2 regions of the Neobacillus sp. 19 genome follow, and region 2 is predicted to be linked to the other one. Evidence: a T-box and tRNA genes for the amino acid it is inferred to sense, from the RefSeq annotation. Region 2 holds a T-box; the other holds one or more tRNA genes.

Region 1 (4,851 bases), on a different contig from region 2:
TGAGAATGCCGGTATGAGTAGCGAAAGATGAGTGAGAATCTCATCCACCGTATGCCTAAGGTTTCCTGAGGAAGGCTCGTCCGCTCAGGGTTAGTCGGGACCTAAGCCGAGGCCGAAAGGCGTAGGCGATGGACAACAGGTTGATATTCCTGTACCACCTATGAATCGTTTGAGTGATGGGGGGACGCAGGAGGATAGGGTAAGCGCGCTGTTGGATATGCGCGTCTAAGCAGTTAGGCTGGTGAATAGGAAAATCCGTTCACCGTAAAGGCTGAGCTGTGACAGCGAGGGAAATTTAGTACCGAAGTTCCTGATTCCACACTGCCAAGAAAAGCCTCTAGCGAGATTCAAGGTGCCCGTACCGCAAACCGACACAGGTAGGCGAGGAGAGAATCCTAAGGTGAGCGAGAGAACTCTCGTTAAGGAACTCGGCAAATGACCCCGTAACTTCGGGAGAAGGGGTGCTCTTTAGGGTTCATAGCCCTGAAGAGCCGCAGTGAATAGGCCCAGGCGACTGTTTAGCAAAAACACAGGTCTCTGCGAAGCCGCAAGGCGAAGTATAGGGGCTGACGCCTGCCCGGTGCTGGAAGGTTAAGAGGAGGGGTTAGCGCAAGCGAAGCTCTGAATCGAAGCCCCAGTAAACGGCGGCCGTAACTATAACGGTCCTAAGGTAGCGAAATTCCTTGTCGGGTAGAGTTCCGACCCGCACGAAAGGCGTAACGATCTGGGCACTGTCTCAACGAGAGACTCGGTGAAATTATAGTACCTGTGAAGATGCAGGTTACCCGCGACAGGACGGAAAGACCCCGTGGAGCTTTACTGTAGCCTGATATTGAATTTTGGTACAGCTTGTACAGGATAGGTAGGAGCCTGAGAAGCCGGAGCGCTAGCTTCGGTGGAGGCGTCGGTGGGATACTACCCTGGCTGTATTGAAATTCTAACCCGCACCCCTGATCGGGGTGGGAGACAGTGTCAGGTGGGCAGTTTGACTGGGGCGGTCGCCTCCTAAAGAGTAACGGAGGCGCCCAAAGGTTCCCTCAGAATGGTTGGAAATCATTCGTAGAGTGTAAAGGCACAAGGGAGCTTGACTGCGAGACCTACAAGTCGAGCAGGGACGAAAGTCGGGCTTAGTGATCCGGTGGTTCCGCATGGAAGGGCCATCGCTCAACGGATAAAAGCTACCCCGGGGATAACAGGCTTATCTCCCCCAAGAGTCCACATCGACGGGGAGGTTTGGCACCTCGATGTCGGCTCATCGCATCCTGGGGCTGTAGTCGGTCCCAAGGGTTGGGCTGTTCGCCCATTAAAGCGGTACGCGAGCTGGGTTCAGAACGTCGTGAGACAGTTCGGTCCCTATCCGTCGTGGGCGCAGGAAATTTGAGAGGAGCTGTCCTTAGTACGAGAGGACCGGGATGGACGCACCGCTGGTGTACCAGTTGTCTTGCCAAAGGCATCGCTGGGTAGCTATGTGCGGACGGGATAAGTGCTGAAAGCATCTAAGCATGAAGCCCCCCTCAAGATGAGATTTCCCATAGCGTCAAGCTAGTAAGATCCCTGAAAGATGATCAGGTTGATAGGTCAGAGGTGGAAGCATGGCGACATGTGGAGCTGACTGATACTAATCGATCGAGGACTTAACCATTTCAAATTGGTTGAACTCGTTTTTACAAAAACTTCTTCTGCATTATCTAGTTTTGAGGGAATGAAAAAAATTAAATTTCCTCTTGAAAAATATGAAAAAGACATTATAATAAAATAGTGTCGATAAAATAGTCTGGTAACAATGGCGAGAAGGTCACACCCGTTCCCATACCGAACACGGAAGTTAAGCTTCTCAGCGCCGATGGTAGTTGGGGCATGCGCCCCTGTGAGAGTAGGACGTTGCCAGGCTGTAATCATATTATTCCGCAGTAGCTCAGTGGTAGAGCTATCGGCTGTTAACCGATCGGTCGTAGGTTCGAGTCCTACCTGCGGAGCCATTTTTGTTGGAGAGCTGTCCGAGTGGCCGAAGGAGCACGATTGGAAATCGTGTAGGCGGGTAACCCTGTCTCAAGGGTTCAAATCCCTTGCTCTCCGCCATAAAAACATTGTAACAATATGGCCCCTTGGTCAAGCGGTTAAGACACCGCCCTTTCACGGCGGTAACACGGGTTCGAATCCCGTAGGGGTCACCATTTGGAGGATTAGCTCAGCTGGGAGAGCATCTGCCTTACAAGCAGAGGGTCGGCGGTTCGATCCCGTCATCCTCCACCATAATGCTCTAATTATTATTATTATCGCGGGGTGGAGCAGTCCGGTAGCTCGTCGGGCTCATAACCCGAAGGTCGCAGGTTCAAATCCTGTCCCCGCAATTTGGTCTGGTAGTTCAGTTGGTTAGAATGCCTGCCTGTCACGCAGGAGGTCGCGGGTTCGAGTCCCGTCCAGACCGCCATTTAGAGTGGCTCAGTAGCTCAGTCGGTAGAGCAAAGGACTGAAAATCCTTGTGTCGGCGGTTCGATTCCGTCCTGAGCCACCATTTATTCATTTAATTGATTGCCGATGTAGCTCAATTGGTAGAGCAACTGAATCGTAATCAGTAGGTTGGGGGTTCAATTCCTCTCGTCGGCACCTTAAGCTGACAATAACATATTATAGTGGAGGGGTAGCGAAGTGGCTAAACGCGGCGGACTGTAAATCCGCTCCCTCCGGGTTCGGCGGTTCGAATCCGTCCCCCTCCACCATTTATTTATAGGGGTATAGTTTAAAGGTAGAACGAAGGTCTCCAAAACCTTTGGTGTGGGTTCAATTCCTACTACCCCTGCCAATCATATTGTGGCGATTGTGGCGAAGTGGTTAACGCATCGGATTGTGGTTCCGACATTCGTGGGTTCGATTCCCATCAGTCGCCCCATAAAAATATTTTATTATTATCATTGGGCTATAGCCAAGCGGTAAGGCATCGCACTTTGACTGCGACATGCGTTGGTTCAAATCCAGCTAGCCCAGCCATTCTGCGGAAGTAGTTCAGTGGTAGAACACCACCTTGCCAAGGTGGGGGTCGCGGGTTCGAATCCCGTCTTCCGCTCCAAAATATACGGCGGCATAGCCAAGTGGTAAGGCAGAGGTCTGCAAAACCTTTACCACCGGTTCGAATCCGGTTGCCGCCTCCAAATTTTATCTTTCATGGATTAAAATAAGTAATTGATTTTTGCCGGGGTGGCGGAACTGGCAGACGCACAGGACTTAAAATCCTGCGGTAGGTGACTACCGTACCGGTTCGATTCCGGTTCTCGGCATTGCTTCAAACATCTTAATACGCCGGTGTGGCGGAATTGGCAGACGCGCACGACTCAAAATCGTGTTCCGTGAGGAGTGTCGGTTCGACCCCGACCACCGGTATCAATTCGATGATAAAAAGGTTTTTCACATACCATGTAGAAAACCTTTTTTGTTTTTTATTCGTATGATGGACAATTCGCAGAAGAAAAAACATAAAGAAGCGTTGTTTAGTAAAGTGAAAAAAATCGACAAATTTCGATGAAGCTACTTGACGTATGGAAGAATTGTGTGTATTATAATAACAGTCAGTTCATCAATTTGTCATATTTAATCAAAACATGCGGGTGTAGTTTACTGGTAAAACCTCAGCCTTCCAAGCTGATGTAGTGGGTTCGATTCCCATCACCCGCTCCATACATATTAACTAACGCAGTGTATCGTTACATAGGAGAACGATGCATTGCGTTTTTTCATTACATTAAAAAAGGATGCCTTCTAGCATTCAAGAATATGAAATGTACCTTCCCCGCCATGAATTTGTAAAAACATGTCCATTAATGAAAGTGTCAGCTTTTCAGCATTTTCGATATCGGTTGATGGCCGTAAATAAATGATTTGTAAAGCATTTTTCGTAGTATATTTTACGGGTGTTCGTTCTGAATCGACAAACGGGCTGCCAAAAGGTCCCTCTTGATCAGCGGCCAAAAGTAATCGATCTAAAGAATTTTTCCTCCCGTTTAATCCTATGTACTCCTCGCCGGCTTTACCAATTCGTATTTCAACTGACCCTTGGATAAGATCAAGGTCATAAATTCCAATCGGCACTTGATACTGAAGTGAAAAAAAATTATTGATATCAATAGCACTTTGCACCGAAGAAAGATAATTTTGCGATTGTACCCGTCTATATAAGCTTTCTGCAGAGGGACGGTAGCGATTTGGATCTTTACCAGTCTGTTTAAATACGTTGCGCCATTCTTGTAAGCCCGGAAGGTCTGTTACATTAGTGTTTTCTAAATCAAAATAAATCGACTCTTGAAAAAGCTGCAGTCTGCCCTTAAGCATTTGTGGTGAATCTCCTACTGTGATATTTCTGTATTCAATTACCCCAAGTTTAAAGCCGGGAATTTGCTCGATTATTTCCGTTGAAAGTTGAATTTCCAACGATTCCACCTCCAAATTTCATTAAAAATAGTTTATCATAATTAGATGTGCAGCTAATAATCTTATCAACTTTAAAATAGACGAAGTATTTTGGAAAGGAGGGAATTGAAATGGATGTAAATAGATTAAAAACTGAACTTATTGCCTTCAGTAAAGAGATTGGCATTGATAAAATCGGGTTCACTACAGCAGATCCATTCGATGAATTAAAAAATCGTTTAATTAGACAGCAGGCTCTTGGCTATCAATCAGGATTTGAGGAGCCGGATATCGAGAAACGAGTTACACCCTCATTGCTGCTTGAAGAGCCTCGCTCAATTATTTCGATTGCCCTCGCTTATCCATCAAAAATGAAGGAACGGAAGGAAGGCAGGAAGGGTGAGCGGAGAGGGATATTCAGCAGAGCCTCTTGGGGGCTAGATTATCATC
Region 2 (4,851 bases):
CACGGACATTCAAAAGGTGTTCTTGATACAGTCAAGGAACTTAAAACAGCATTTCCTCAGGTAACAATTGTTGCCGGCAATGTGGCAACCGCTGAAGCAACCAAAGACCTGTTTGAAGCAGGGGCTGATGTCGTGAAGGTAGGAATTGGACCTGGTTCTATTTGCACAACACGGGTTGTTGCCGGCGTTGGTGTACCGCAAATTACAGCCGTCTATGACTGCGCAACAGAAGCACGGAAGCATGGAAAAACGATTATTGCTGACGGCGGCATCAAATACTCAGGGGATATCGTTAAGGCGCTGGCAGCAGGCGGACATGCCGTTATGCTGGGCAGCTTGTTAGCCGGGGTTACTGAGAGCCCTGGAGAGACGGAAATATTCCAAGGACGCCGCTTTAAGGTATATCGCGGCATGGGGTCAGTTGCCGCAATGGAAAAAGGTTCAAAAGATCGATATTTCCAAGAGGATAATAAAAAGTTTGTACCGGAAGGAATTGAAGGCCGCATCCCTTATAAAGGGCCATTAGCAGAGACCATCTATCAATTAATTGGCGGCATACGTTCAGGAATGGGTTATTGCGGTACAAAGGATCTTGAGGCATTACGGACCCAGGCACAATTTATTAAAATGACAGGTGCTGGCCTTAAAGAAAGTCACCCGCACGATGTTCAAATTACAAAAGAGGCACCTAATTATTCACTTTGATACGTTGAAACAGAGAGGCGGCTGCCTCTCTGTTTTTTTGCGTAAAAAAGCGGCTGCCATGTGAAAAAGGTCCTAAGTGAAGAAGCAAAACAAGCAAAATTTATCATAAGATGGTGCTATGCTCCGCCTATGATTTACTAGGCAGTTATGTTAAAATAACCAAGGTGTAATAAAACGTTGGAGGGCTATAAAGTGAATAAACATTTTTATCAGAAGTGCGTTGCTAGTGCGCTGGCACTCGTCATGTTTATCAGCCTATTTGCCGGAGCAAGTACAGCAAAGGCAGAAGCGGCATTAAATGTGAATGCAGATGGGGCCATATTGGTTGACGGAGAAACAGGTAAGGTTTTATATGAAAAGAATGCAGACAGTGTACTAGGAATTGCTAGTATGACAAAAATGATGACAGAATATCTTTTATTAGAGGCAGTTAAAAAGGGTAAAGTGAAATGGGACCGAGAATATACACCTAGTGACCTCGTCTATAAAATTTCCCAAAATCGTGATCTTTCAAACGTCCCGTTACGGGCTGACGGTAAATATACAGTACGTGAATTATATGAAGCAATGGCGATTTACTCTGCAAATGCTGCGACCATTGCCATTGCTGAGGTAATTGGCGGTTCAGAAACAAATTTTGTAAAAATGATGAATGATAAAGGAACTAAGTTAGGGTTGAAGGATTATAAATTCGTCAACTCAACAGGGTTAAATAATCGTGATTACAAAGGGGAGCACCCGCAAGGAACTGGCGCTGAAGAAGAAAATGTCATGTCCTCCCGGGCTGTTGCTACACTTGCGTTACATCTGATTAATGATTTCCCAGATGTATTGAAAACAGCGAGCACCCCGAAGAAAACATTCCGTGAAGGCACAGAAGATAGAATTGAAATGATCAACTGGAACTGGATGCTGCCGGAGTTAGATTTTGGCTATCAAGGCATGGACGGGCTTAAAACCGGGACAACAGATTTTGCCGGCTATTGTTTTACAGGTACGGCTTCCCGTGATGGAAAAAGATTTATTACAGTAGTTCAAAATGCGAAGGACTCCAGCGGAAAAGGCGGGTATAAAGCACGCTTTGATGAAACGAGAAAGATGTTGGATTATGCCTTCAGTAACTACTCAAAAGAAGAGCTTGTTCCAAAACACTACCAAGTGAAGGGGCATAAAACAATCCCAGTCATCAAAGGAAAAGAGGATCAAGTAAAGATTTATACGAAATCTGCCGTTGAAATGGTCGTTCACAATGGCGAAAAAGAAAATTATAAACCAGTCTTAGTACTGGATAAAAAGAAAATCAACAAAAATGGCGAGTTAACGGCACCAATTAAAAAAGGTGAAAAGGTCGGCACTTTAACCATTGAACCGAAAAACGGTGAAAAGGTCAGCTTCATTACAGGGAATGGACAAGCACAGGTGGATGTCATTGCTGCACAAGATGTAGAGAAGGCAAACTGGTTTGTTCTGATGATGCGTGGAATCGGTCATTTCTTTGGTGATGTCTGGCACGGAATTGCCTCAGCTGTTAAGGGATGGTTTTAATTAAGTATCCGCCTACTTCGTCGGGATGGTGAAGGAAGCAAAAGCACAACAATTTGTATAAGGCTGTTGCAAATTGCTAATAATTATAGTAAATTATTAAACAAAACTATAATGCTAAAAGCAATGAGAGGAACTAGTAACAGGAACATCACTCCAAAAGAGAGCCGGTGGCAGGTGTGAACCGGCGGGTGAAACTTGTGAATCCATCCTCGAGCAAGGTATGGAACACCTCCAATTCAGAGGTAAGTAAGTACTTTCGGTAGAAACCGTTACATTTTTTTTGAGGTGGGCAGCATTGGCTGTCAACCAGGGTGGTATCGCGACTAACTCTCGTCCCTGTATTTGGGGCGGGAGTTTTTTATTTTATGGCTCTGTTAAAGTTTATTGTTGATTTTGAACCACTGTTGATTGGAGCGGAAGCCGCGAGACTCCTGCGGGAGCAGCGGGACAGGTGAGACCCCACAGGCGCTTTAGCGCTGAGGAGGCTCACCGCCCGCCCCGCGAACCGCTCGCGGCTGTAGCGGAAATCAACAGCCATGCTTAGCAGAGTCTATTTTATAAAAGAAAAGGGAGTGTCTAAACATGCTGGATATTAAAGTATTAAGGGCTAATTTTGCCGAAGTAAAAGAAAAGCTGCAACATCGCGGTGAGGATTTAACAGATTTAGGCCGGTTTGAGGAGCTTGATCAAAAAAGACGCGAGTTAATTGTTGAAACTGAAAAATTAAAAAGCAAAAAGAATGAGGTTTCCCAGCAGGTTGCCGCATTAAAACGTGAGAAGCAGGATGCCGATCATTTAATTAAAGAAATGCGTGAGGTAGGCGATCAAATTAAAGTGCTTGATGACGAGCTCCGCGCGGTAGAAGAAGTTCTAGACAATTTACTGCTTAGCATTCCCAATATCCCGCATGAAAGTGTTCCGATCGGGGAAACAGAGGATGAAAATGTTGAGATTCGAAAATGGGGCCAAGTACGTGAGTTTGGATTTGAAGCGAAGCCGCACTGGGACCTTGCTGACCAATTAGGGATCCTTGACTTTGAACGGGCAGGTAAGGTTACCGGCAGCCGATTTGTCTTTTATAAAGGGCTGGGGGCCCGTTTAGAGCGTGCGTTAATGAGTTTCATGCTTGACCTTCATGTCGATGAACATGGCTATACGGAAATCCTGCCGCCATATATGGTCAACCGCACTAGCATGACCGGCACAGGCCAATTGCCAAAGTTTGAAGAGGATGCCTTTTTAATCGATAGCGAAGATTATTTCCTCATCCCTACTGCTGAGGTGCCTGTTACCAACTATCACCGTGATGAAATATTAAGCGGCGAGGAACTGCCAATCAAGTTTGCTGCCTACAGCGCGTGCTTCCGTTCTGAGGCGGGGTCAGCAGGTCGTGATACAAGGGGACTGATCCGTCAGCACCAATTCAATAAGGTTGAGCTTGTTAAGTTTGTGAAGCCGGAAGATTCATATGAGGAGCTTGAGAAACTGACACATGATGCCGAGCGGGTATTGCAATTGCTTGAGCTGCCATACCGCGTTTTAAGCATGTGCACCGGTGACCTTGGCTTTACGGCAGCGAAAAAGTACGATATTGAGGTGTGGATCCCAAGCTACGAAACCTACCGTGAGATTTCTTCTTGCAGTAATTTCGAGGCATTCCAAGCACGCCGTGCCAATATCCGCTTCCGCCGCGACAATAAAGCGAAGCCAGAGCATGTGCATACATTAAACGGATCTGGCCTTGCGATTGGCCGCACGGTCGCCGCCATTTTAGAAAACTACCAGCAGGAGGACGGCAGTGTCGTCATTCCAACTGTACTACGTCCTTATATGGGCGGCCGTGAGGTCATAACACTGTAAAAATATAAAATACCGGACGGATTTCTTCTCCGTCCGGTATTTTATATAAATATGTTTGACACAGTATGAAATATATGATAAATTACATTTTGTCGATACGGAGGAATACCCAAGTCCGGCTGAAGGGATCGGTCTTGAAAACCGACAGGCGGGTTAAACCGCGCGGGGGTTCGAATCCCTCTTCCTCCGCCATCTATATTTACAATCGCGCATAAAAACTGGAGATAAAATCCGTTACATTCGATGTAACGGATTTTTTTTATAAACAAAAACACCTATTAAAAACTAGGTGTCTTCGTTCTGTTCAGTATTTCATTTAATTTATCTTCTACATCACGGCAGACTCTCAAGGAATCCTCTTTGCTTTTTACCACGTCAGTCGTATCCATATCAATCACGAGTACTTCACTCGCATTATATTGATCCATGACCCATTCATCGTAACCCTTCCACACTTCGAAGTAGTACTCCTTTAATTCCGGGTTAATTTCAAAGCTTCGGCCGCGGGCCATAATCCGGTCAATAACGGTATCAAACGAACCTTTTAAATACACCATTAAATCAGGAGCCTTTTTTGGCAGCTCATTCAGTTCTTCCAACATGTTATCAACGAGATCTTCATAAATTTTGAACTCCAGTTGAGAGATTCTGCCTAAGTTTTTATTCACATAAGCAAAATACCAATCCTCATAAATCGAGCGGTCTTGAATCGTGTAAATCGGTTCACGCCAATTGATACAA

What was found. A T-box is a leader RNA that pairs with one kind of tRNA and senses whether it is charged. The one in region 2 lies ahead of serS (serine--tRNA ligase), so its partner is inferred to be a tRNA-Ser.
Region 1: it encodes a tRNA-Ser, which carries the amino acid that the T-box ahead of serS (serine--tRNA ligase) is inferred to sense. The anticodon was not compared.

Annotation. Positions count from the first base shown of each region.
Region 1 covers NZ_JBMPZU010000048.1:1,513-6,363, forward strand. The annotation lists rRNA gene ACO1D1_RS14895 (23S ribosomal RNA) at 1-1,642, shown strand, start outside; rRNA gene rrf (5S ribosomal RNA) at 1,774-1,890, shown strand; tRNA gene ACO1D1_RS14905 (tRNA-Asn) at 1,905-1,979, shown strand; tRNA gene ACO1D1_RS14910 (tRNA-Ser) at 1,988-2,079, shown strand; tRNA gene ACO1D1_RS14915 (tRNA-Glu) at 2,100-2,174, shown strand; tRNA gene ACO1D1_RS14920 (tRNA-Val) at 2,178-2,253, shown strand; tRNA gene ACO1D1_RS14925 (tRNA-Met) at 2,278-2,351, shown strand; tRNA gene ACO1D1_RS14930 (tRNA-Asp) at 2,355-2,431, shown strand; tRNA gene ACO1D1_RS14935 (tRNA-Phe) at 2,440-2,515, shown strand; tRNA gene ACO1D1_RS14940 (tRNA-Thr) at 2,535-2,607, shown strand; tRNA gene ACO1D1_RS14945 (tRNA-Tyr) at 2,636-2,720, shown strand; tRNA gene ACO1D1_RS14950 (tRNA-Trp) at 2,730-2,803, shown strand; tRNA gene ACO1D1_RS14955 (tRNA-His) at 2,815-2,890, shown strand; tRNA gene ACO1D1_RS14960 (tRNA-Gln) at 2,914-2,988, shown strand; tRNA gene ACO1D1_RS14965 (tRNA-Gly) at 2,993-3,067, shown strand; tRNA gene ACO1D1_RS14970 (tRNA-Cys) at 3,076-3,149, shown strand; tRNA gene ACO1D1_RS14975 (tRNA-Leu) at 3,190-3,275, shown strand; tRNA gene ACO1D1_RS14980 (tRNA-Leu) at 3,297-3,378, shown strand; tRNA gene ACO1D1_RS14985 (tRNA-Gly) at 3,599-3,672, shown strand; gene ACO1D1_RS14990 (B3/B4 domain-containing protein) at 3,754-4,422, opposite strand; gene queG (tRNA epoxyqueuosine(34) reductase QueG) at 4,533-4,851, shown strand, end outside.
Region 2 covers NZ_JBMPZU010000095.1:6,561-11,411, forward strand. The annotation lists gene guaB (IMP dehydrogenase) at 1-705, shown strand, start outside; gene ACO1D1_RS25770 (serine hydrolase) at 949-2,250, shown strand; T-box leader at 2,365-2,591, shown strand; gene serS (serine--tRNA ligase) at 2,833-4,110, shown strand; tRNA gene ACO1D1_RS25780 (tRNA-Ser) at 4,210-4,302, shown strand; gene ACO1D1_RS25785 (deoxynucleoside kinase) at 4,389-4,851, opposite strand, start outside.